3 regions of the Herbaspirillum sp. FG34 genome follow, and region 1 is predicted to be linked to each of the others. Evidence: predicted binding sites of a transcription regulator. Region 1 holds the regulator's gene; each other region holds the start of a gene.
The links. The regulator FliA, encoded in region 1, starts transcription of late flagellar genes. The targets are predictions, from matches to a motif close to CTAAAGTTTNNNNNNNNNNNGCCGNTA.
Positions count from the first base shown of each region.

Region 1 (7,309 bases):
CTTTTGACCTCGCGCGCGCGAAGTAACATCACTGCCAAGATTCGCCTACGCCCTGCCGGCAAGTTGCACAACATGAAACACCTGAACCACCCCTTGCGCGCCCTGCGCCGCACCTTCGCCGCCCTGGCCCTGCTGGCAGCCGGCCTGGCGACGCTTGCGCCCGCACACGCCCAGATCAGCGCCAACGGCGCCAGCACGGCCAATACTCCCAATACGCCGCAAAAGCAGGACTTATCAGCCTTGCAACAAGTGGCAGAAGAATTCCTGAAAGGCCAGACCTCGGGCCTGCCCGGCAGCGTCACGGTCACCATCGACCCGGTCGATACACGCCTCACACTGGCGGCCTGCCTCGAACCGCAAGCCTTCATGCCCAATGGCGGCCGCCTGTTCGGCCGCACCACGGTCGGCGTCAAGTGCGTGGCGCCCTCCCCTTGGACCATTTACCTGCGCGCCAACGTCCAGGTGATCTCGGATTACCTGGTCGCCGCCGTACCGCTGGCCCAGGGCCAGACCATCAGCGCCAGTGACGTCACCCGCATCCACGGTGACATGTCGACCCTGCCCAGCGGGGTCGTCACCGAAGAATCGCAAGTGGTCGGCCGGGTGGCCAACATGTCTCTGCGCGCCGGCACGCCCCTGCGCCTGGATGCCATCCGCAACCAGCGCGTAGTGCAGCAGGGCCAGGCGGTGCGTGTGGTTTCGACGGGACCGGGTTTCCAGATCTCCACCGAAGCACGCGCCCTGACCAATGCCAACGAAGGCCAGATGGCCCAGGCCCGCACGGCAACCGGCCAGGTCGTCAGCGGCATTGCCAAGGCCGGCGGGATCCTGGAAATCAATTATTGAGCCGGCCAGGCCGGTTTCTTTATTGATATGAAGCAATTTCCCGGAGAGCAACGCCCAGGCGGAACGCAGCGGATCGCCCTGGCAGGAATGTGAAGAAAAGTACCCGAAATGCGCTGATTTCAGGTGCGGGAATGTTAAAGTTTGCCCAGAACTGGTCGATAATCCATACGACAGGCGGGTGCGCTGCGCCCCCACCCTACAAGGAATACTGCCGTGAACGTTAACGACGCCCTCAAATCCGCTGCCCTCAACACCGAGCAGACGCAGACGCAAGCCCGCACCACCGCCCAGGGCGGCGCTGCCGCCGGCAACGGCGCGGCTGCCACCGCCGCCACCTCGGACAGCGTGCGCCTGTCCAGCACCTACCAGGCGCTGGAAACCAAGGGCGACAGCAAGAGCAGCAGCTTTGACGCCAAGAAAGTGGCCGAGATCAAGGCCGCCATTGCCAATGGCACCTTCCAGATCGATCCCGAGAAGGTCGCCAATGGCCTGATCGATACCGTCAAGACCCTCATCAGCGCCCGCCCGGCCTGATCACCTTTCGTTTTTGCAGAGGATCTTTCGCATGAATCCGGCCAGCAAACTGTCCCAGGAACACGCTGCCATGTCGCGCCTGGTGGAAAAACTGACCCAGGAACAGGCTCTGCTGGCCGAAGCCACTGCGGAAGGGCTGACCGACATCATTTCCGAAAAAGCTGCCATCGTTGCTGAAATGTCCACCCTGGCTGGCAACCGTCATGCCTTGCTGGGTACGCTGGGCTACAGCGCAGATGAAGCCGGCATGCAGAAGTGGATGAATGAACAGGCCAGCGAGGCCGACCGCGATCTCTGGGCCGGCCTCTTCGAACTGGCCCAGGATGCCAAGGAACTGAACCGCGTCAATGGCCTGCTGATCGGCAAGAAGCTCTCCATCAACCAGAGCGCACTCACGATTCTGCAAGGCAAGACCGGCACTGGCAATTTCTATGGCCCCGACGGTCAGAACAGCATCAAATCCTCGGGCCGTCGACTGGGTGTGGTGTAACGCTTCCCGCTCAGGCGCGGTGACCAGCAAAAAGCCCGGCATGGCCGGGCTTTGTCGTTAACGTGTCTGCAAATGTGGCATCGGCAAATACGGCATGCTGCTCATTGTCGTACTGCGGACTCAGGCCACCCCGCTCCAGGAATGCTCGCGCAGATAGGTACGCATGCGCGAAATCGCCTGGCTGTGCAGCTGGCATACGCGCGATTCGGAGACACCCATGACCGCACCGATTTCCTTGAGGTTCATTTCCTGCTCGTAGTACAGCGCCATGAGGAGCTGCTCACGCTCGGGCAGGGCCTTGATGGAATCCACCACTGCTTCACGGAAACCGCCGTTGATCAGGCTCTGCAGCGGATCATCCTCACCCTCGCCGGTCTGATAGCGGTCCAGGAAGTGCTCATGACCGCCCTCGTCGTCGTGAAAGTCCTCGTAATAAATCAGTTGATGGCCACCACAGTCGGTCAGCAGGGCCTGGTAATCGCTCAGACTGATCTTCATGTGCTGCGCCACTTCCGCCTCCTGCGGCTGGCGGCCCAGTTGCTGCAGCAGGGTCTGCATGGCCTCTTCCACCTTGCGCGCATTCTGGCGGATGCTGCGCGGCAGCCAGTCGCTGCTGCGCAGTTCGTCGAGCATGGCGCCACGGATACGCTGCACGGCATAGGTCTCAAACTGCGCGCCATGGGTTTCCTCATAGCGGTTGACGGCGTCGAGCAGGCCCATCATGCCGGCCTGGATCAGGTCGTCCACCTCTACGCTGGGGGGCAGCTTGGCCTTGAGCTGATGCGCCAGCTTCCTGACCAGCGGCGCATGCTGCTCCAGCACGTCGTTCTTGCCCTTTTTTCCCTTGACGTTATACATGCACGTCACACTCCCAGGCTGGCACCGTCGGTGGCCATGCGGTAGCTGCTGCCGGTCGCGTCCGGGGTCGCCGTAAAGCGCTTGGAGAGGCGCTGGAACGCCAGCGCCGCCCCGGCGAAGGGAAACACGTCCATCACTGCCCGGCCCTGCCCGGTGGCCCGGCGGATATGGTCATCGGCCGGAATCGACCCCATGAAATTCAATTGCGCCGCCAGGTAGCGGCTGGCAGCCTGGGCCATGTTGGCATAGACGGTGCGGGCTTCGGCTTCGGTGGCATCGTTGACGATGAGACTGAAGGGACGGCGACCGATACGGTCGCTCAGGCTCTTCAGGAGCACATAGGCCGATTTGATCGACGAGGCCGTGGTCGACACCTGAATCACGATCTCACCCATTTCCATGGTCGGCACCGGCAGCGACAGGTCGCGCGCCAGCACGCCATTGACCAGGGTGATCTCGGCCTGGCCGATCAGGCTGTCGAAGATCTCGGCCAGCCGTCCTGCGTGCGGGTCGGTGGCCGAAGGAACGCTGCGGCGGGCGATGCGCGCCATCGAAAATCCTTCCGGCAGCAGACGAGTAGCCTCGATCAAGGGACGCTCCATGCGCGCCACCTCCTGCAGCGTGGCCACGTCATGGCGCAAGCCGATGCGCGTCAACAGTCCGGTACTGGCCACGTCGCCATCCACGACCAGCACACTGTGCTTGGCCTGGGACAGCGAGGCCGCCAGGTTGATGAGCATGGCGCTCTTCTCTTCCTCGCCGAGGACGGAGAAGAAGGTAAACAGTCGCGGCACCGGCCTTTCCAGCATCCGGCGCAGTCCTGCTGCCTGGTCGATGTCGTAACTAGCCAAAGCTCACCTCGCGCAGGCCCTTGTCATTCATCGACATCGCGGTCGGCCCGATCACGCCCGGCAACTCGCCCTCCTGGAACTCGAAGGGCGCGGTTTCGCGCTTCTGCTTGAAGGCGCGGTCGGCCAGATACAGCTTGTTGGCCACGTGCAGGTCTTCCGGCACGCGCTGGCCATTGGCCACGTAATGCAGGTTGAGCTTGTGGCGGATCACCACATCGAGCACATTGCCGATGGTGGCGGCTTCATCGAGTTTGGTGATGATGCAGCCGGCCAGACCGGAGCTGGAATAGGCATGCACTACTTCGTTCAGGGTCCCGCCGGTGGCGGTGGCGTTCAGGCACAGCAGGCGCTTGATGTCCACGCCGGCACCGGCCAGCATGGCGTCCTGCTCGGCCACCATCTGATCGCGCTGGCCCACGCCGGCGGTGTCGATCAGCACGGTGTGCTTGCCTTTCAACTCTTCCAGAGCGATGCGCAGGTCGGTCTCATCCTTGACCGAGTGGACCATCACGCCCAGGATCTTGCCGTAGATGCGCAGTTGTTCGTAACCGCCGATGCGGTAGCCGTCGGTGGTGATCAGGGCCAGCTTGCCGGAGCCGTGGCGCATCACGCAGCGCGCCGCCAGCTTGGCGGTGGTGGTGGTCTTGCCCACGCCGGTGGGGCCGACCAGGGCGAAGACGCCGCCGTTTTCGAGCAGCTCGTTTTCGTTGGCCAGGGTGTTGAGATTGCGTGCCAGCACCGACTTGACCCAGAACATGATGTCCTGCGACTTCGAGTTGGCGGGCAGGTTTTCGGTAATCAGACGCGACAGGCTGGCCGAAAAACCGGCCGCCAGCATTTCCTTGAGGACCACACCCTTGAGCGGGTCGCGCTTCTGCGTGCCGCCCCAGGAAATCTCGGCCAACTGGGTTTCCAGTACACCGCGCATGGAGCGGATTTCACTCATGACCTCGGACAGGATTTCATCATAGTCCTTGCCATCGAATTCGGGCAGCGCCGAGCGCGGGCGCATATCCTGCTCGCCGGACTCCTGCGCCTGCTGCGCCGAGGTCGCTGCCCGGCCGCCAGCGGCCTGCTCGGCGCGGCGGCTGCGCCAGACGCGGGCGTCGCTGGCCGATGCAGGTTCTGCCGCGCGCGCCGGGGTACGCGCCTGGGCGGGCTGATCCAGTAGTGGCGCGTTCTCGGGGCGTGCTGCGCGAGTGGGCTGCTGCGCCACCGGGGAGGACAGCAGGGCCGGACGCCGCGGCTGCTGGGCGCTGGGCAAGCCCGACTGCTGCTGCAGCGAAGCCGCCTGGGCACGTCCGTTCGGATCGCGCGCGCCGGTCGGCGCCACCAGGGTGGTCATGTCCTCGTTGGCCATGGCCAGGATCTCCACCCCGTCAGGAATGTTGCGGTTGGAGAGAATGACGGCATCCGGACCAAGCGCCTCGCGAACCTGGCGCCAGGCCTCGCGAGAAGAATTGGCGATAAATTTCTTGACGTTCATGCTTGCCCTCCAACTAGGCTGGTAACTTTAATCGTTTTCGACTCGGGGACTTCAGCGTGCGACAGCACGCGCAACTGCGGCATGGCGCGGCGCAAGAAGCGCGCCAGCAAGGTCCGCAGCGGTGCGCCGACCAGCAGCACCGGCGCCAGGCCCATCTGTTCCTGGCGTTGCGCGGCCATCTCGGTCTGCTGTACCAGCGAATCGGCCAGGCCCGGCTCGATACCGCCGGTCTCGCCGCTGGCTTGCAGTGCCTGCATGAGCAGGCGTTCGAGCTTGGAATCGAGGGCCATGACGGCCAGCTCGTTCTCGCCCGGGAAAATCTGTTGCACGATGGCCCGGCCCAAGGCAATCCGCACAATCGCCGTGAGGTCGGTCGGGTCCTGAATGCGCGCGGCATGCTCGGCCAATGTTTCGATGATAGTGCGCATATCGCGGATATGCACCCCTTCCAGCAAGAGGTTTTGCAAGACCTTCTGCAGGGTGCCCAGCGGCAGCATCTTGGGCACCAGGTCTTCCACCAGCTTGGGGGCTTCCTTGGCCAGGTGGTCCAGCAGGCTCTGCACTTCCTGGCGGCCCAGCAGCTCGGCGGCATGGGTGGTGATGAGGTGATTGAGGTGGGTCGCCACCACGGTGCCGGCATCGACCACGGTATAACCCATGGTGGAAGCCTGTTCGCGCAGGCCGCTGTCGATCCACACGGCCGGCAGGCCGAAGGCCGGGTCCGAGGTCATCATGCCCGGCAGCGGACCGGTCACCATGCCGGGATTGATGGCCAGGTACTGGCCGGCATGCGCCTCGCCATTGCCCACTTCCACGCCCTTCAAGGTGATGCGATAGGCCGAGGGTTTTAGTTCCAGGTTGTCGCGGATATGAATCGGCGGCGACAGGAAACCGACCTCCTGGGCGAACTTCTTGCGGATACCCTTGATGCGCTTGAGCAGTTCCCCGCCCTGCCCCTTGTCCACCAGCGGAATGAGGCGATAACCCACTTCCAGGCCCAGGGTATCGACCGGCATGACGTCGTTCCAGGTGGCCTCCTCGGCCTCGGAGGGCGCGGCGGCCGAAGCCGCTGCCTGGGGCGCCGACGCAGCAGCCTCGGTCTTGGCCTTTTCGGTACGCTTGCCGATGGCATAAGCGCCGCCCCCCATGGCCGCCGCCAGCAGCAGGAAGGCAATGTGCGGCATGCCCGGGATCATGCCCATGCCGCCGATGATGATGGCGGTGATGTAGAGTACCTCCGGCTTGGCGAAGAGCTGATTGATCAGCTGTCCGCCCACGTCCTGATCGTTGGCCACGCGCGAGACCACCACACCGGCGGCCGTCGAGATGATCAGCGAGGGAATCTGCGCCACCAGGCCGTCACCGATGGCCAGCAACGTGTAGTTCTTCAGGGCTGCATCGAAGGCCAGGTCATGCTGCACCATGCCCACCACCAGGCCGCCGACGATGTTGACCACGGTCACGATGATGCCGGCGATGGCGTCACCGCGCACATACTTGGAGGCACCGTCCATGGCGCCGTAGAACTCGGACTCCTGCGCCACTTCCTTGCGGCGGGCGCGCGCCTCGGGCTCACCGATGAGGCCGGCGTTGAGGTCGGCGTCGATGGCCATCTGCTTGCCGGGCATGGCGTCCAGGGTGAAGCGTGCGCCCACTTCGGCGATACGACCGGCACCCTTGGTCACCACCATGAAGTTGATGATGGTCAGGATCACGAACACCACGATACCGACGGTGTAATTGCCACCGATGAGGAAGTGACCGAAGGCCTCGATCACCTTGCCGGCCGCATCCGGGCCGGTATGTCCTTCGGTGAGCACGATACGGGTGGAGGCCACGTTGAGCGACAGGCGCAGCATGGTCGACACCAGCAGCACCGCCGGGAAGGCGATGAAGTCCAGTGGCTTGACGGTGTAGAGCGCAGTCATCAGCACGATCACCGACAGCGAGATGTTGAAGCTGAACAGCAGATCCAGCATGAAGGCCGGCAAGGGCAGCACCATCATCGCCAGCATCATGATGATGAGGATGGGCGCCGCCAGCGCCCGACCATTCTTGATCGGGACCCAGGCCGGGATTTTCATGGTGTTGAGTTTGGTTGCCATTGTTACCGTCTGTTTCTATTCTTGGGTCCGCGCGGTTTCTTGGGCGCGGTCGCCGGATCGAGCTCTCTGGGCACGGCCAGATCGGTCGGTTCGACCGGACGATTGCCGCCGAACTGCCCATAGGTACGCAGCTGGAAGA
Region 1 covers NZ_JBMDJS010000004.1:325,229-332,537, forward strand. The annotation lists gene flgA (flagellar basal body P-ring formation chaperone FlgA) at 73-846, shown strand; gene flgM (flagellar biosynthesis anti-sigma factor FlgM) at 1,060-1,380, shown strand; gene ACODSZ_RS07655 (flagella synthesis protein FlgN) at 1,412-1,870, shown strand; gene ACODSZ_RS07660 (RNA polymerase sigma factor FliA) at 1,991-2,728, opposite strand; gene ACODSZ_RS07665 (MinD/ParA family ATP-binding protein) at 2,734-3,537, opposite strand; gene flhF (flagellar biosynthesis GTPase FlhF) at 3,572-5,065, opposite strand; gene flhA (flagellar biosynthesis protein FlhA) at 5,062-7,170, opposite strand; gene flhB (flagellar biosynthesis protein FlhB) at 7,173-7,309, opposite strand, start outside.

Region 2 (7,309 bases), on a different contig from region 1:
AGCAGCAACTGGCGGCCGACACCACGCGCGGCCATTTCTGCGTGGGGGATGCGCCGACCATGGCCGATTGCTTCCTGATTCCGCAGATCTTCAACGCACGCCGTTTCGAAGTGGACATGGCACCGTACCCGACGCTGTGCGCCATCGAGGCTGCCTGCAATGCGCTGCCCGCTTTCGAGCAGGCGCATCCGGCACGGCAGCCCGACGCCGCGTAAGCGTTCAGCCCGGGCTGCGGCGCGGTACCAGCAGGTTGCCGGTCATGATGAGCACGGCTTCGTCGTGCTGGTTGTAGGTGGTCACACGATGGTTGAGGAAACCCTGCTGCGGCTTGGATTGCGAGGTCTTGATGCCGAGCACTTCCGCTTCAAGACGCAGCACATCGCCCGGACGTGTCGGACGCGGCCAGCGGAATTCATCGAAGCCGGCACCGATGATGCCGCCCTGGATGTGCAGGGTATCGACCAGCAGGCGCATGGTCAGCGCGGCGGTATGCCAGCCGCTGGCGGCCAGGCCGCGGAAGAAAGTCTGCTGCGCCGCCGCTTCGTCGAGGTGAAAGGGTTGGGGATCGTATTGTCGGGCGAACTGCTTGATCTCTTCGGCGCTCACGGTGAGCGTGCCCGGCGAGCGCAATACCTGGCCGGGTTGGAAGTCATCGAGGTAGTTGAGGGTGGTCACTGTGTCTCCATTCCTGGTTTGCACGCTGCAAGGTGCTTGTTGTCGTCATGAGGTAGACAACCAGTATAACGATACCGCGCCATCTATGGACGGGCGGCCAGCCAGGTGGTGATTTGCTGGTGCTGGTGCATCCGGCAGAAGGTCTGTGGTGAACGCCACGCGATCAGTTGGCCGATCAATCGATACTCGGCCTCCAGCGCACGATGGAATATCGGTTCGTGATGGGCGATGCGGTTACGCAATTGCCGGATCGTTTCCAGTGCATCATGGATGGCCTTGCGATGTTGTGCCACTGAGCGGTGCGCATCGAGATGCGGGAAGACGCGTCGCAGGTGAGGGTTCCATAGCCTTCCATCATGCCGTGCCGCGAACATGCGTTGCCAGAATCCATTGGGCTTCGGATGAAGCGGAGCAACTTGGGATTTCTTCGATGCAGCGGCGACGCGCTCCCTGCAAACGGGTGTCACCGCTTCCCCGGCCACGCCATCTGGCGCGACCCTGTTCATCACGACGACTTGGACAACTTCGCCAGCTGCTGCGTCAGATAGCTTTGCCGCGACTGCATGGTCGCCAGCGTGAGATTGAGCCGGTTGAACTGGTTGGTGTAGTTGTCCTTCAGGTTCTGCAGTCGTGTATTGGCGGCGCTCTGCTGGTCGGTCACGATCTTGAGGCTGTCCTGCAGCCCGCGGGTCTTGGCGGCCAGCGTGCCGCTGTCGCCGAGGATGCTGTCCATCACCTTCTGCAGCTTGGGTACCACGCCGCCGGCGCCGCTGAAGAGATTGCTGACCGCCTCGAAATCCTTGTTGCCCGCCGCCGTCAGCTTGCTGGCCTCCAGCGCCAGCGTGCCATCCTTCTGGAACGAGATCCCCACCTGCGAGAGATTCATGCGACCGTCCGCGCCCAGCGCACCCAGCATGGTGCTGCGGATCTGCGCCATCATGCTCAGTACCGAGGACTCGGCTGCCAGCGGGGAGCCGGTACTGGCCTGGCCCTTGGTGGTGGACGGGGTCTGCCTGGTGAGGTTGGCGACCGCCTTGGCCAGCGTATTGTAGGCGCTCACGAAACTGTTGGCCGCCGTGGTCAGACCGCTGGTGTCGTTGGTGACGGACAGCGAAAAGTCGTCGGCCGGGGTGGTGAGCTTGGTCAGATTGAGCGTCACCCCCGAAATCGCATTGCTGACCTTGTTGGTCGTGCTGGTCACGGCCACGCCATCGATGGTCAGCCGGGCATCCTGCGCCTTGGCCAACTGCCCCATGCTGCTGCCGGCCAGGTCGGCGTAGTCATTGCTGCCGACCAGCTTGATGGGCGCATTGCCGGCCGGGGTCAGCACCAGATGGTCCTTGCTGCCGTCATTGCTGATGCTGGCGGTGACCCCGGTGCCGGCATCGTTGATGGCCTTCATCACGTCGTTCAGTCCGATCGCGCCGCTGTTGTCGAGATCGCTCGGGGTGATGGTGAAGGACGTGCTGCCCACCTGCAGCGTCAGGCTGCCCGTGCCATAGGTCTGGTTGGTCGCCACGCCGGTGGTGGTGACGGTGCCGCTCGGGTCGAAGTTGAACACCGCGAAATTGCCCGTGCCGCTCACCCGCAGGCTGTTGGCCGCACCGCTGTCCTTGGCGGTCAGCACCAGGTGGTCGTTGCTGCCGTCGCTGACGATGGCCGCATTCACGCCCGCCTCGCTGGCATTGATGGCGTCGCGCACGCCGGCCAAGGTGTTGGACTTGGGCTGGATCAGGGTGGTCGAGCCGTTGCCGGTCTTGATGGCCAGCACGCCATTGTCGAAGGTCGTGCCCGGTGCGATGCCGGCCGAACTGACCTTGACCGCCTGCGCCAGCTGGTTCACGCCGATGCTGTACTTGCCGGCGGCGGCCTTGGTGGCGTCGCGCGGGGCCTGGATCTGGGTGACCGAGCCCGCGACCGCCGGGTCGTAGTTCAGCCCCGCCAGCGAATTGTTGGCCGTGAGCTTGATGGTGTTGGCCGTGCCGCCGGTATTGGCTTCCAGCACCAGATGGGCGCCGCTGCCATCGGTCACGATGGAGGCCGACACGCCCGCCTTGGCGGCGTTGATGGCGTCACGCACCCCGGCCAGCGTGGCATTGGCCTGCAAGGTGATGAAGCGGGGCGAGCCGGTGCCGACCTTGATGGCGATGGAGTCGCCGGCATTGAAGGTGGTGCCGCTGGCATAGCCGCCGGATTTGAGCTTCTGCGCCAGGACCTTGGTCGAATCGTCGCTGTTGGCCTCGGCCGTGAACGGATCGGTGGTCAGGTTGCTGCCGGCGCCGGCGTTGGAGACGGTAGTCTTCTGGGCGCTGAAGCTGGCGGCCGTCATGAGCTTCAACGCACTCTGGTAGCTCGATAGCGCATTCTTGAGCGAACCATAGGCGGAGATGAGCGTATTGAACCCGCTTTCCTTGGCCTTCAGTGGTGTGAGTCTGGATTTGCTCTCCACCGCAATGAGCTGATTGACCAGCGTCGCGACGTCAAGCGGACCGGCCGATGTCGATACCGTCCCCGTGGAAGTTGCCATGTTGACCCCTGAATAACGATGATTTTCTTGTAATTTGAGAAACTGACGGTCCGTCAGCACACCCGAAGGTTAACGGCGCATCTTTACAAAAGTAAAGGGCAGTTTGCTGACCGATGGTGGGGATTTCCGGGGGTTTTTGTGGAGATTCGATGGAGATGCTGCAAGCGGGCCGTTGCGGCCTGTCGTGATGGCGGCTCAGGCAGCCGCCAGGGGCAGGCGCGCGGGGACGGCGCTTGCGGGGCGAAGTGAAGGAACTTGCGCAGAAGGGGCCGCGCGGCCCGCCAACGGGCGATGGCCCGCCAGCGGACTCAGGTCTGGATGAACTTTTCCAGCGGGTAGTGGTGCTTGATGAACGGCGACTTGATGACGATGTAGCTGAAATACTTCTCGATGCGCAGGTTCTGTTCCAGCAGCGACTCGATCACGCTCTGGTAGTGCACCACGCTGCGGGTCATGAACTTGAGCAGGTAGTCATAGCCACCGCTGACCAGATGGCATTCGATGATCTCATCGACATTGCGGATGGTGGCTTCGAACTTGGCGAAGTCTTCGCGGCGATGGTCCGACAGCGTCACTTCGGTGAAGACGATCTGGACGTCGGCCAGCTTTTCCAGGCGGATATAGGCGCCATAGCCGCTGATGTAGCCAGCCTTCTCCAGGCGCTTGACGCGGATCAGGCAGGGGCTGGGGGAGAGGCCGACGGCGTCGGCCAGGATTACATTGGTAATGCGGCTATTTTGCTGCAGGTGACACAAAATCCTCAGATCGATCCGGTCCAGTTTCAACGCGCCGTTAGTCATCATGTTGCCTCGGGTTATTCGACTCAGCCTGCCGGTCTTGCGCGCGTGTGTCACGCAGCGAAGTCCGGCAGGATGTAGCAGGGCATTTTAACCCCTCCCGCCGTGATTTCCCCATCGGACAGGAGGCGATACTCGCATTGGCCGCTTCAGCGCACGGCCTGGCGAACCTCGGCTTGGGCCAGCACTTCATCGAGGATGGCCCGCAGACGCGCAAACATCAGCGCAAAATCGTCTTCGGTATAGCACAGCGCCGGTGCGAAGCCGAGGATGTTGTCGCCAAAGGCGCGGAACACCAGCCCGTGCCGATAGGCCACCTGGAAGATGCGATCATGCAGCTTCAGTTCCGGCGCGAAGCGCGCCTTGGTCGTCTTGTCGGCCACCAGTTCCAGCGCACCCAACAGGCCCCGGCTGCGGGCATCGCCCACCAGCGGATGATCCAGCAGCGCGCGCAGGCCACCGGCAAACACCGGTTCCAGACGGCGGCCGTTTTCCAGCAGGCCGCCTTCCTCATACAGCCGCAGGACCTCCAGCGCCACCGCCGCACTGACCGGATGGGCCGAGTAGGTCTGGCCATGGCCGACCACGGTGCTCATCGGGGCACCATCGGCGATGCCGTTGTAGATGCGGTCCGACATCATCACCGCACCCATGGGCGCGTAACCCGCGGTCAGGCCCTTGGCCATGGTCATCAGGTCGGGCTGCACGTCCTCATCCAGGCAGGCGAACATCGGACCGGTGCGGCCGAAACCGGTAATGACTTCGTCCACCACGAACAGAATGTCCAGTGCATTGCAGGCCAGCTGCATGGCCTTCAACCAACCCTTGGGCGGCACCACCACGCCACCCGAGCCCTGGATCGGTTCGCAGAAGAAGGCGGCGACATTGTCCGCGCCCAGTTCGGCGACCTTGTCGCGCAGCGATTGCACCGAGGCCGCGATGATCGCTTCGTCGCCCTGCAGTTCGCTGCGGTAGGGATAGGGCGAGGGCAGGTAATGCTGGGTCGGCAGCGGCAGGTTGAAATTGAAATGGAAATTGGGCAGCGCCGTCAGGCCCGCCCCCACGGAAGACGAGCCGTGATAACCGCGTTGCAGCGAGATGAAATGCTTCTTGCCCGGCTTGCCGATGGAATTGTGATAGTGCGTGATGTAGCGAATGGCCGCATCTACCGCGTCCGAGCCGCCCAGCGTGAAGTAGACGTGCTTCAACGATGCCGGGCTGATGTCCACCAGCTTCTTGGCCAGCAGGATGGCCGGTTCCGAGGCGAAGTGGAAATAGCCGGTGGCATACGGCAGGCGCTGCATCTGCTCGGTGGCCGCGCGGATCACGCTTTCCTGGCCATAGCCGGTATTGACGCACCACAGGCCCGAGAAGGCATCCAGCAACTGCTTGTCCTGGTGGTCGGTCAGGTAGGCACCCTGGCCGGACTTGAGGATGATGGGCCCCAGCTCTTCATGTTCGCGGAAGCTGGCAACAGGGTGGATCAGGTGGCTGCGGTCAAGCGCGGCCAGGGCGGAAGTTTGCATAGAGATGGACTCGCTGAAGATGCGTTGAACAAGGCCGTGCAGGCAAACGGCACAACCGGCATGTGTTCTATCCTATGCCCCTGGCCTCGCAGCCGATGCGCAAGATGCGGGGCTGAAAAAGCATCTTCATGGGTTTTGCGGGCCGCTGCGGCATTTTCTGCGGCAGCAGCACGACCACCTCAGCCCAGCGCCTGATTGACGATGGAAAACAGCTGCATGCCCGCATCGCGCGCCGGCGCTTCACCCTTGCACATGCGCGTGACGTGGTCCACGCAGGTCAGGCCCAGCTTGTCGAACCAGGCCGGCAGGCCGCTCGATTCGAATACGTCGATGCGGATGAACGAATCCGAATAGGTATTGATCCAGTGCGCGATCAATCCCTTGGCACGTTCCGCGTCCGGCGCCACCACCGGCCCGATCACGCGGCCATGGCCGAAGCGGCGCACCAGCGCAAAGCCCAGCATCTCGCCATCACGGTCCAATGCCACGCCTTCGGACATCTCCAGCAGTGCCAGCAGCAGCTTGCTGCGATCCATGCCGGTGGCTTGGGCATCCAGTTCCAGCAGGCGATGCACGTCATTCTTGCCCATCGGCCGCACGCGCTCGCCCGGTGGCAGTGAGACCAGCACCGGTTGCGCCGAGGATCCCTGGAACTGGTGCAGCACATCCTGCTGCACGAAACCCAGTTGCTTGTAGAGCGGCATGCCGGCAGCCGTGGCATTGACGATGAGGCTGCGGCCATTGACCTGGCTGGCGGCGTGCTGCATGAGCCGCCGTCCGAGGCCGCGCCGCTGCAATTCAGCCTGCACCAGCAACATGCCAATGACTGCGTGGTGCTCGCCATAGGTGGTGCAGACCACGCTGCCCACCGTGCGCAGCGGGGCATCCGATGCCGTATTTTCGAGCAGGTAGCCTTGCCCCATCTGCAGCAGGAAATTCCAGTCTTCCAGCCGGTGCGGCCACTTGAAGCGCAGCGACAGCCGGTGGCAGTGGCCCAGGTCATCTGCGGCCATGGGCCGCAAGAGCAGATCGGGCAAGGGCGCGCGGACGGTCTCGGGATCGTGGGTGGACAGCGCGGGCATGGGGACTCCTGTTGGTTTCAGTGGGAGGGGCGGCAGTGCAAAGCCTGCCTCAGAGCTGGCCCTGGCAAACGTATTTGGTATGCAGGTAATCATCCAGGCCATGTACCGAACCTTCACGGCCATAACCGGATTCCTTCACACCGCCGAAGGGCGCGGCTTCCGCCGCCAGCGCACCTTCGTTGACGCCCACGATACCGCTTTCCAGGGCATCGGTGACGCGATGGATGCGGCGCACATCGGTCGAGTAAAAATAGGCCGCCAGGCCAAAGGGCGTGGCATTGGCGGCGAGGATCACTTCCTCTTCGGTGGCGAAGCGGGTGATTGGCGCCACCGGTCCGAAGGTCTCTTCGCAGCTGCACTGCATCGCGCCGGTGACGTTGGCCAGCACGGTAGGCGCGTAGTAGTTGTCGCTTTCAAAGCCGGGACCCTGCAGGCGCTTGCCCCCGGTGATCACGCGCGCACCCCGTTCGATGGCATCGCGCACGTGCTGGTCGATCTTGGCGATGGCGCGGGCATTGATCATGGGGCCGATCTGCGAGGCAGCATCGGTGGCCGGACCGACCTTGAGCGCTGCGACCCGCGCGCCCAGCTTGGCCACGAAGGCTTCATAGACCTTGTCCTGCACGTAGATGCGATTGGGGCTCACGCAGGTCTGGCCGCCATTGCGGAACTTGGCGGCCATCACGCCATCGATGGCGGCAT
Region 2 covers NZ_JBMDJS010000007.1:21,819-29,127, reverse strand. The annotation lists gene maiA (maleylacetoacetate isomerase) at 1-215, shown strand, start outside; gene ACODSZ_RS10805 (MaoC family dehydratase) at 220-675, opposite strand; gene ACODSZ_RS10800 (hypothetical protein) at 759-1,181, opposite strand; gene fliD (flagellar filament capping protein FliD) at 1,181-3,202, opposite strand; gene ACODSZ_RS10790 (Lrp/AsnC family transcriptional regulator) at 3,511-4,005, opposite strand; gene ACODSZ_RS10785 (aspartate aminotransferase family protein) at 4,149-5,525, opposite strand; gene ACODSZ_RS10780 (GNAT family N-acetyltransferase) at 5,705-6,607, opposite strand; gene ACODSZ_RS10775 (NAD-dependent succinate-semialdehyde dehydrogenase) at 6,657-7,309, opposite strand, start outside.
Region 2: the regulator FliA is predicted to act here: its motif matches at 3,273-3,299, upstream of fliD (flagellar filament capping protein FliD).

Region 3 (7,309 bases), on a different contig from region 1:
TTCCTTGCGCGGCCGATGCAGCACGAAGTCGGCCACTGGTTGTTGCAGCCCCAGCGTACGCGGGTGACCGATGCCCAGGCGCAGCCGCCAGTAGTCCTGGGTGCCGAGGGCGGCGGTGATGTCCTTCAAGCCATTGTGCCCGCCCGAGGAACCGCCTTTCTTGATCTTGGCCACGCCCGGTGGCAGGTCCAGTTCATCATGCACCACCAGCACTTCGTCCGGATTGATCTTGTAGAAACGCGCCAGTGCGCCCACCGACTGGCCCGATCGGTTCATGTAGGTCTGTGGTTCCAGCAGCCAGACTTCGTTGCCGGCGATGCTGGTCTTGCCCGCCAGCGCGTTGAAGCGCTGCTCGCGCGCCAGGCGCACCGGGCCGGCGAGGTTGTCGACCAGCCAGAAGCCGGCATTGTGGCGGGTTTGTTCGTATTCCGGGCCGGGGTTGCCGAGACCGACGATGAGGCGGATGGACATGGTGCAAAAAGACGAGGACGCGCAGTGCGAAAGCGTCGATTATCCCGGCTTTGCGGCCGCGCGTCCAATCCGCGCGTGGCCGGGTATGGCCCGATGAAGCCCATGCGGCCTCGCTTCGGAGTGCCATCGGGCAATGTCAAGATTGGCTTGGCTGGCCGAATTGCGTATCATCCAACGCTTGTTTTTCCTTACTGCATAAACGCTTAACTGCTTAATTGCTCAACTGTTGACTGGGTTTCACCATGCTGCCTTCTATCGAACAACGACTCGCCCTTGAACTCGCCGCCAAGCCGGTTCAGGTCGCTGCCGCCATCGCCTTGCTGGACGAAGGTGCCACCGTTCCCTTCATCGCCCGCTATCGCAAGGAAGTCACCGGCGGACTGGACGATGTCCAACTGCGTCTGCTGGAAGAACGTCTGCGTTATCTGCGCGAGCTGGAAAGCCGCCGCGCCGCGATCATCGCCTCCATCGAAGAGCAGGGCAAGATGACGCCCGTGCTGCTGGACGCCATCACCCACGCGGAAGACAAGACCCGCCTGGAAGACCTCTATCTGCCCTACAAGCCCAAGCGCCGCACCAAGGCCCAGATCGCCGCCGAAGCCGGCCTGACCGACCTGGCCGATGCGCTCCTGAATGACCCGACCCTGAATCCGGAAGAAGAAGCGGCCAAGTTCATCAAGCCCGCCTTCACCACCGACAACGGCGACAACCCCGGCGTGCCTGATACCAAGGTTGCCCTGGATGGCGCGCGCCAGATCCTCATGGAGCGCTTCTCGGAAGATGCCGAGCTGCTGCAAAGCCTGCGCGAATACATCACCGAGCATGGCGTGGTCGAATCCAAGGTGATTGAAGGCAAGCAGGATGCCGGTGAAAAATTCGCCGACTATTTCGATTACTCCGAGACCTATTCCACCATCCCCTCGCACCGTGCGCTGGCGCTGTTCCGCGGCCGCCGCGAAGAGATGTTGAACGTCATCCTGCGCCTGGATACCGAAGAAGAGAAGCCGAAGTGGGATGCTCCGCACAATCCCTGCGAAGGTCGTATTGCTTCACGTTTCGGTGTGTCCAACAAGGGCCGTCCGGCCGACAAGTGGCTCTCCGACACGGTGCGCTGGGCCTGGCGCGTAAAAGTCTTCATGCACCTCGAAACCGAGCTGATGACCAATCTGCGCGAGAAGGCCGAGGCCGAAGCCATCAACGTCTTCGCCCGCAACCTGAAGGATCTGCTGCTGGCTGCACCGGCCGGCCCGCGTTCGACCATGGGTCTGGACCCCGGCCTGCGTACCGGCGTGAAGGTCGCCATCGTGGACGCCACCGGCAAGGTCGTGGCCACCGACACCATCTATCCGCACCAGCCGCGCAATGACTGGAACGGTTCGCTGCATACCCTGTCGCAACTGGCCGAGAAGCACAATGTCTCGCTGATCTCGATCGGCAACGGCACCGCCTCGCGTGAAACCGACAAGCTGGCCCAGGACCTCATCAAACTCCGCCCGGAGCTCAAGCTCACCAAGATCGTGGTATCCGAAGCGGGCGCATCGGTGTATTCGGCCTCCGAATTCGCCTCCAAGGAATTGCCTGACCTGGACGTGTCGCTGCGTGGCGCGGTCTCGATTGCGCGCCGCCTGCAGGATCCGCTGGCCGAGCTGGTCAAGATCGATCCCAAGTCCATCGGCGTGGGCCAGTACCAGCACGACGTGAGCCAGTCGCAACTGGCGCGCTCGCTGGATGCCGTGGTCGAGGACTGCGTCAACGCGGTTGGGGTCGATGTGAACACCGCTTCCGCGCCGCTGCTGGCGCGTGTCTCCGGGCTTAACGCCAGCGTGGCGCAGAGCATCGTGTCTTACCGGGACATGAAGGGAATGTTCAATTCCCGCGCAGCCCTGCGCGAGGTGCCGCGCCTGGGCGAGAAGACCTTCGAGCAGGCGGCCGGCTTCCTGCGCGTGATGAATGGCGAGAACCCGCTGGATGCTTCGGCGGTGCACCCGGAATCTTATCCGCTGGTGGAAAAGATCCTGGCCGACATCAAGAAGGATGTGAAGAGCGTGTTGGGCCAGACCTCGCTGCTCAAGGGCTTGTCTCCGGCCAAGTATGCCGACGAGAAGTTCGGTGTGCCCACCGTCACCGACATCCTGAAGGAGCTCGACAAGCCGGGCCGCGACCCGCGTCCTGAATTCACCACCGCGACCTTCAAGGAAGGCGTGGAAGAGATCAAGGACCTGCGCGTGGACATGATCCTGGAAGGCGTGGTCACCAACGTGGCGGCCTTCGGTGCCTTCGTCGACATCGGCGTGCATCAGGATGGCCTGGTCCACATCTCGGCGCTGTCCAACAGCTACGTGAAGGACCCGCACACCGTGGTCAAGGCGGGCCAGGTGGTCAAGGTCAAGGTGCTGGAAGTGGATGAGAAGCGCAAGCGCATCGCCCTGACCATGCGCCTGAACGACACCGCGCCTGCCCCGGGCGCGCGCAACGAACAGCGCGGTGATCGCACCGATTCGCGCCGTCTGTCGCAACACCAGAACCAGCGCGGGCGTGAGCAGGCACCGGCCAACAATGCGATGGCGGCGGCGTTTGCCAAGTTGCGTGGGTGATGTGATCGATTGATGGGCGTGTGATCGGCCTCCGCGTTTGTGGATGTTCATGCCCATACCTGCCGTACCGTGCTGCTAGGTAGGGAAGATGGCTGCTCCTGACGGGAGCAGCCATTTTTTTTGCGGCTGTTCACCATGTGCACTTCAGCGTGTTCATCTTCTCCAACTATTTTTAGTTTTGGAAGGTAAAGCATCGCTTCTGCGAGGGCTCATCTCCTGTTTCATTACTATGGCTGCCCGCCTATGCGCAGTCTGTCGATGAGATGACACAGCGTTGCATCCTCTCATCCAGACCATGCGCTTCAATATGTCAAGGAGCGTGATTTGGAATCAAGGTCCGTGTATCAACTCGATCATCCCCGTCTGCTGAAGGCCTTGCTTGCCTTCATCGCCTTCGGTACTTTCAATACCATCTTGCGCCTGATCATGAGGCGGTTCGGTCCGCCGATCGGTTTCGATGTTCTGCTGCTCCTTGTGATCGCCGCCATACCGTGGATTCATTACCTCCATCCCAGCCGGATCGGCGCCGTGGTGATGAAGATACTGTGCGTGATCCAGGCCGTGGCCAGCGCGATTGAGCTCTTTCTCATCTTCGAGCCGGAATTCCAATTTTCCGGTGGCCCCGGAAAATGGTTGTTCTTCTTCGCGGCCCAGATTCTCTCCCTGGTCTTTCACTGTCTGTTGTTCAGGGCCGTCAACGTCCATGCGCAGAACAGCGGCTTTGACGAGACAGTCGAATGGCTCGATGGCCTTTCCAAAGACCGATAAAAAAACGGCCGCCCGTTGGCGACCGTCAGCAGGGTGATGTCCAGCTTGGCGCCGGATCGCATCACGCGCTGGTACTGATCCGCGTCTGGCTCACCGAGACGGAAATGCTCACCGTCGTCTCGCTGGCCACCAGCGTGCCGCTCTGGCCATCCGCATTGCCATCGCTGCCGGTGCCATCCTCACCCTCCTGCTTGCCGCCCTTGACCTTGTTGATGAAGTCGCCCAGCGCCTTTTGAACCAGGTCGTAGGTCTTGTCGATGTTGCCGGCGATGTCACCCTGCAGCACGTTGAGACTATCGAGAATGCCGCGGGCTTCCTTGAAGCCCTGGTCGACGCCCTTGAAGATGAGATTCATGTAGTCATCGATGTTGCTGGCGTCTTCCTTGTCCGGGTTGTTCTGCTTGAAGAGGTCGAACATGTTGGTGATGAAGGAAACGATACGCCCGGCCGTAGCCTCGGGCGAATTGTCTTGCGTTGCCGCCGTCTGGATTGCGTTGTCGCCCAGCTGCGGGCGCAGGATGTCGTTGATGTTCTCGATGGCCGTCTTGTAGACCAATGACAGCGGATCGTTCTGAGTCTGTAGCGACACCTCCAGCGATGATTGCACGATGGACAGGTTGAACTGGGCCTTGGCACCACTCACGGTGAGCAGGTTGGCTTGCTTGGCCTGGGCGATCTTGTCGCTGCTGGCGCTGTCGTCCGAGGTCGCGGACAGTTGGTCGTTGCCAGACCCCCCTGCAGAGCTCGACGAGGGGGAAGCGGAGGTGGTGGGCAGCAGGGACTTGGTGTCCAAGCCGGTGGTGTTGCCGATTGCCATGACGGTCTCCTGAAAAAGAAAGGGGATCCGGGCATCAAGGGGGAGACGGATCCACGGAAGCGAAACTGCGCACCATGCGCATCCACTCCATTGCTGCATAACGGCCCGTTCAAAGCGGACTTGATGTTGACAGAAATTTACATCCTTCAGTTTCTGGGGCAGTTCGTTGACAAGTCTGCATTGCATTCGCGCAATCTTTCGAAGAGCCTTGCTGGAAAAGGATTTGCGGCGATACCGTGCGTGCCGTCGGGCGGCCTGCGATGGGCACAGGCAATCAAGAAAAAATGTAACGAAATGTGCGCACGTTGCTGGCAGCGGGATTTCAATTGCAGTGAGGTAATGAAATCGTGCTGGCAGCAAGACAATGAGCGCGCACGGATGAGCTGAATGAAAACGCAACGTCTCGAGACACTGCGTTCAACGTGGGCTTTGCACCCACTCGCTCACGCCTCACTCCATCACGAACAGGCGTCGATGTTCGCGGATGGCATAGCGATCCGTCATGCCCGCGATGTAGTCGGCCACCTTGCGCGCCTGCTTGTCCAGCCGTTGGGTTTCATCGACGATGCCCTTGACCTGATAATCCGGCGGCAGCAGGTTGGGCTGGCCGATGAAGGTGTCGAACATCTCGGCGATGATGCGGCGTGCCTTGGCGGTCATGCGGTTGACCTGGTAATGGCGGTAGAGCTTCTCGCGCAGGAATTTCTTCAGGATGGCGGCTTCGGCAGCCATGGCATCGGAGAAGGCGATCAACTGCGGTGCATTGCGTACATCTTCGATGTCGCGGGGTGCGATCTCGGCGATGCGGCTGCGCGAGGTCTGGTTCAGATCGATGATGAGTGCATTGATCATGCGACGCACCGTCTCATGAATGACGCGACGGCCAGTGATGCCGGGGTAGGTCTGTTCGACCTCGCGCAGATGGCGCGCGAAGAAATCGACTTCGCTCATCAGTTCCATGGTCAGCAGTCCGGAACGCAGGCCATCGTCGATGTCGTGATTGTTGTAGGCGATCTCGTCGGCCAGGTTGGCCAGTTGCGCTTCCAGCGAAGGCTGTTTCTTTTCCAGGAAACGCACGCCGATCTCGCCCAGCTGCCGGGCATTGTGCAGGGAGCAGTGCTTGAGGATGCCCTCGCGCGTCTCGAAGGTGAGGTTCAGGCCATCGAAGGCAGCGTAGTGCTGCTCCAGTTCATCGACCACGCGCAGGCTCTGCAGGTTGTGCTCGAAGCCGCCGTGATGCTTCATGCAGTGGTTCAGCTCGTCCTGCCCGGCATGACCGAAGGGAGTGTGGCCCAGGTCGTGTGCCAGCGAGATGGCTTCCACCAGGTCTTCGTTCAGTTGCAGGTTGCGCGCGCACGAACGGGCGATCTGTGCGACTTCGATGCTGTGGGTCAGGCGCGTACGGAACAGGTCGCCCTCATGATTGACGAAGACCTGCGTCTTGTATTCGAGACGGCGGAAGGCGGTGGAGTGGACGATGCGGTCACGGTCGCGCTGGAACTCGCTGCGCGATCCGGGCGGGGTTTCACTGTAGCGCCGACCTCGCGAACTTGCCGAGTGGGCGGCATAGGGGGCGAGATGGTCAGGCGCTTCAGTGTGCATGTTCATGCTCCGGTGCAGGCCGCCAGGGTTTGCAAGAGCAACTCCTGCGGCGCGTTGGTAATCAGAGGACTGCCCAGCGGCTTGATCAGGATGAACTTGATCGCGCCACCTTCATTCTTCTTGTCCACTTCCATGAGGTCCAGCCAGCGTTCCGTGCCCAGGTCGGGAGCCACGGTGGGCAGGCCGGCGGCGGCGGTCACGGCTCGGATGCGTTCGCACGTGGCGGCATCGATGTAGCCCAGGCGCTGCGACAGGTCCGCCGCCATCACCATGCCACAGCCCACCGCTTCACCATGCAGCCATTGACCATAACCAAGGCCATTCTCGATGGCGTGGCCGAAGGTGTGGCCGAAGTTGAGGATGGCGCGCAGGCCACCTTCGCGCTCGTCCTGGCGCACCACCTCGGCCTTGATCTCGCAGGAGCGCTGGATGGCATAGGCCAGGGCGGCGTCATCCTTGGAGACCAGGCGCGCCATATTGGTTTCGATCCAGTCGAAGAAGGGCGCATCGATGATGGCGCCGTGCTTGATGACTTCGGCAATGCCGGCCGCCAGCTCGCGCGGAGGCAGGGTGTGCAGGGTGGCGGTATCGGCGATGACGGCCTGCGGCTGGTAGAAGGCCCCGATCATGTTCTTGCCCAGCGGATGATTGATGCCGGTCTTGCCGCCGACCGACGAATCCACCTGCGAGAGCAAGGTCGTGGGCACTTGCACGAAGGGCACGCCGCGCATGTAGGAGGCCGCGGCAAAGCCGGTGAGGTCGCCGATCACGCCGCCACCCAGCGCGACCAGAGTGGTCTTGCGATCACACTTGTCGGCCAGCAGACGATCAAAGATCTTCATCAGGCTGGCCCAGTTCTTCTCCTCTTCGCCATCGGGCAGCACGATTTCGGTGACCTGCTTGCCGGCTGCGCGCAGGGCCTGCGCTACCTTGTCCAGGTAGAGCGGGCCGACCTTGTCATTGGTAACGATGGCCACGCGCTTGCCCTTGACGTATTGCGGCAGCAGGGTGGGGTCGTCCAGCAGCCCGCGGCCGATGTGGATGGGATAGCTGCGCT
Region 3 covers NZ_JBMDJS010000010.1:33,431-40,739, forward strand. The annotation lists gene pth (aminoacyl-tRNA hydrolase) at 1-471, opposite strand, end outside; gene ACODSZ_RS13790 (Tex family protein) at 714-3,065, shown strand; gene ACODSZ_RS13795 (hypothetical protein) at 3,405-3,833, shown strand; gene ACODSZ_RS13800 (DUF5610 domain-containing protein) at 3,895-4,650, opposite strand; gene ACODSZ_RS13805 (deoxyguanosinetriphosphate triphosphohydrolase) at 5,101-6,252, opposite strand; gene aroKB (bifunctional shikimate kinase/3-dehydroquinate synthase AroKB) at 6,255-7,309, opposite strand, start outside.
Region 3: the regulator FliA is predicted to act here: its motif matches at 4,749-4,775, upstream of ACODSZ_RS13800 (DUF5610 domain-containing protein).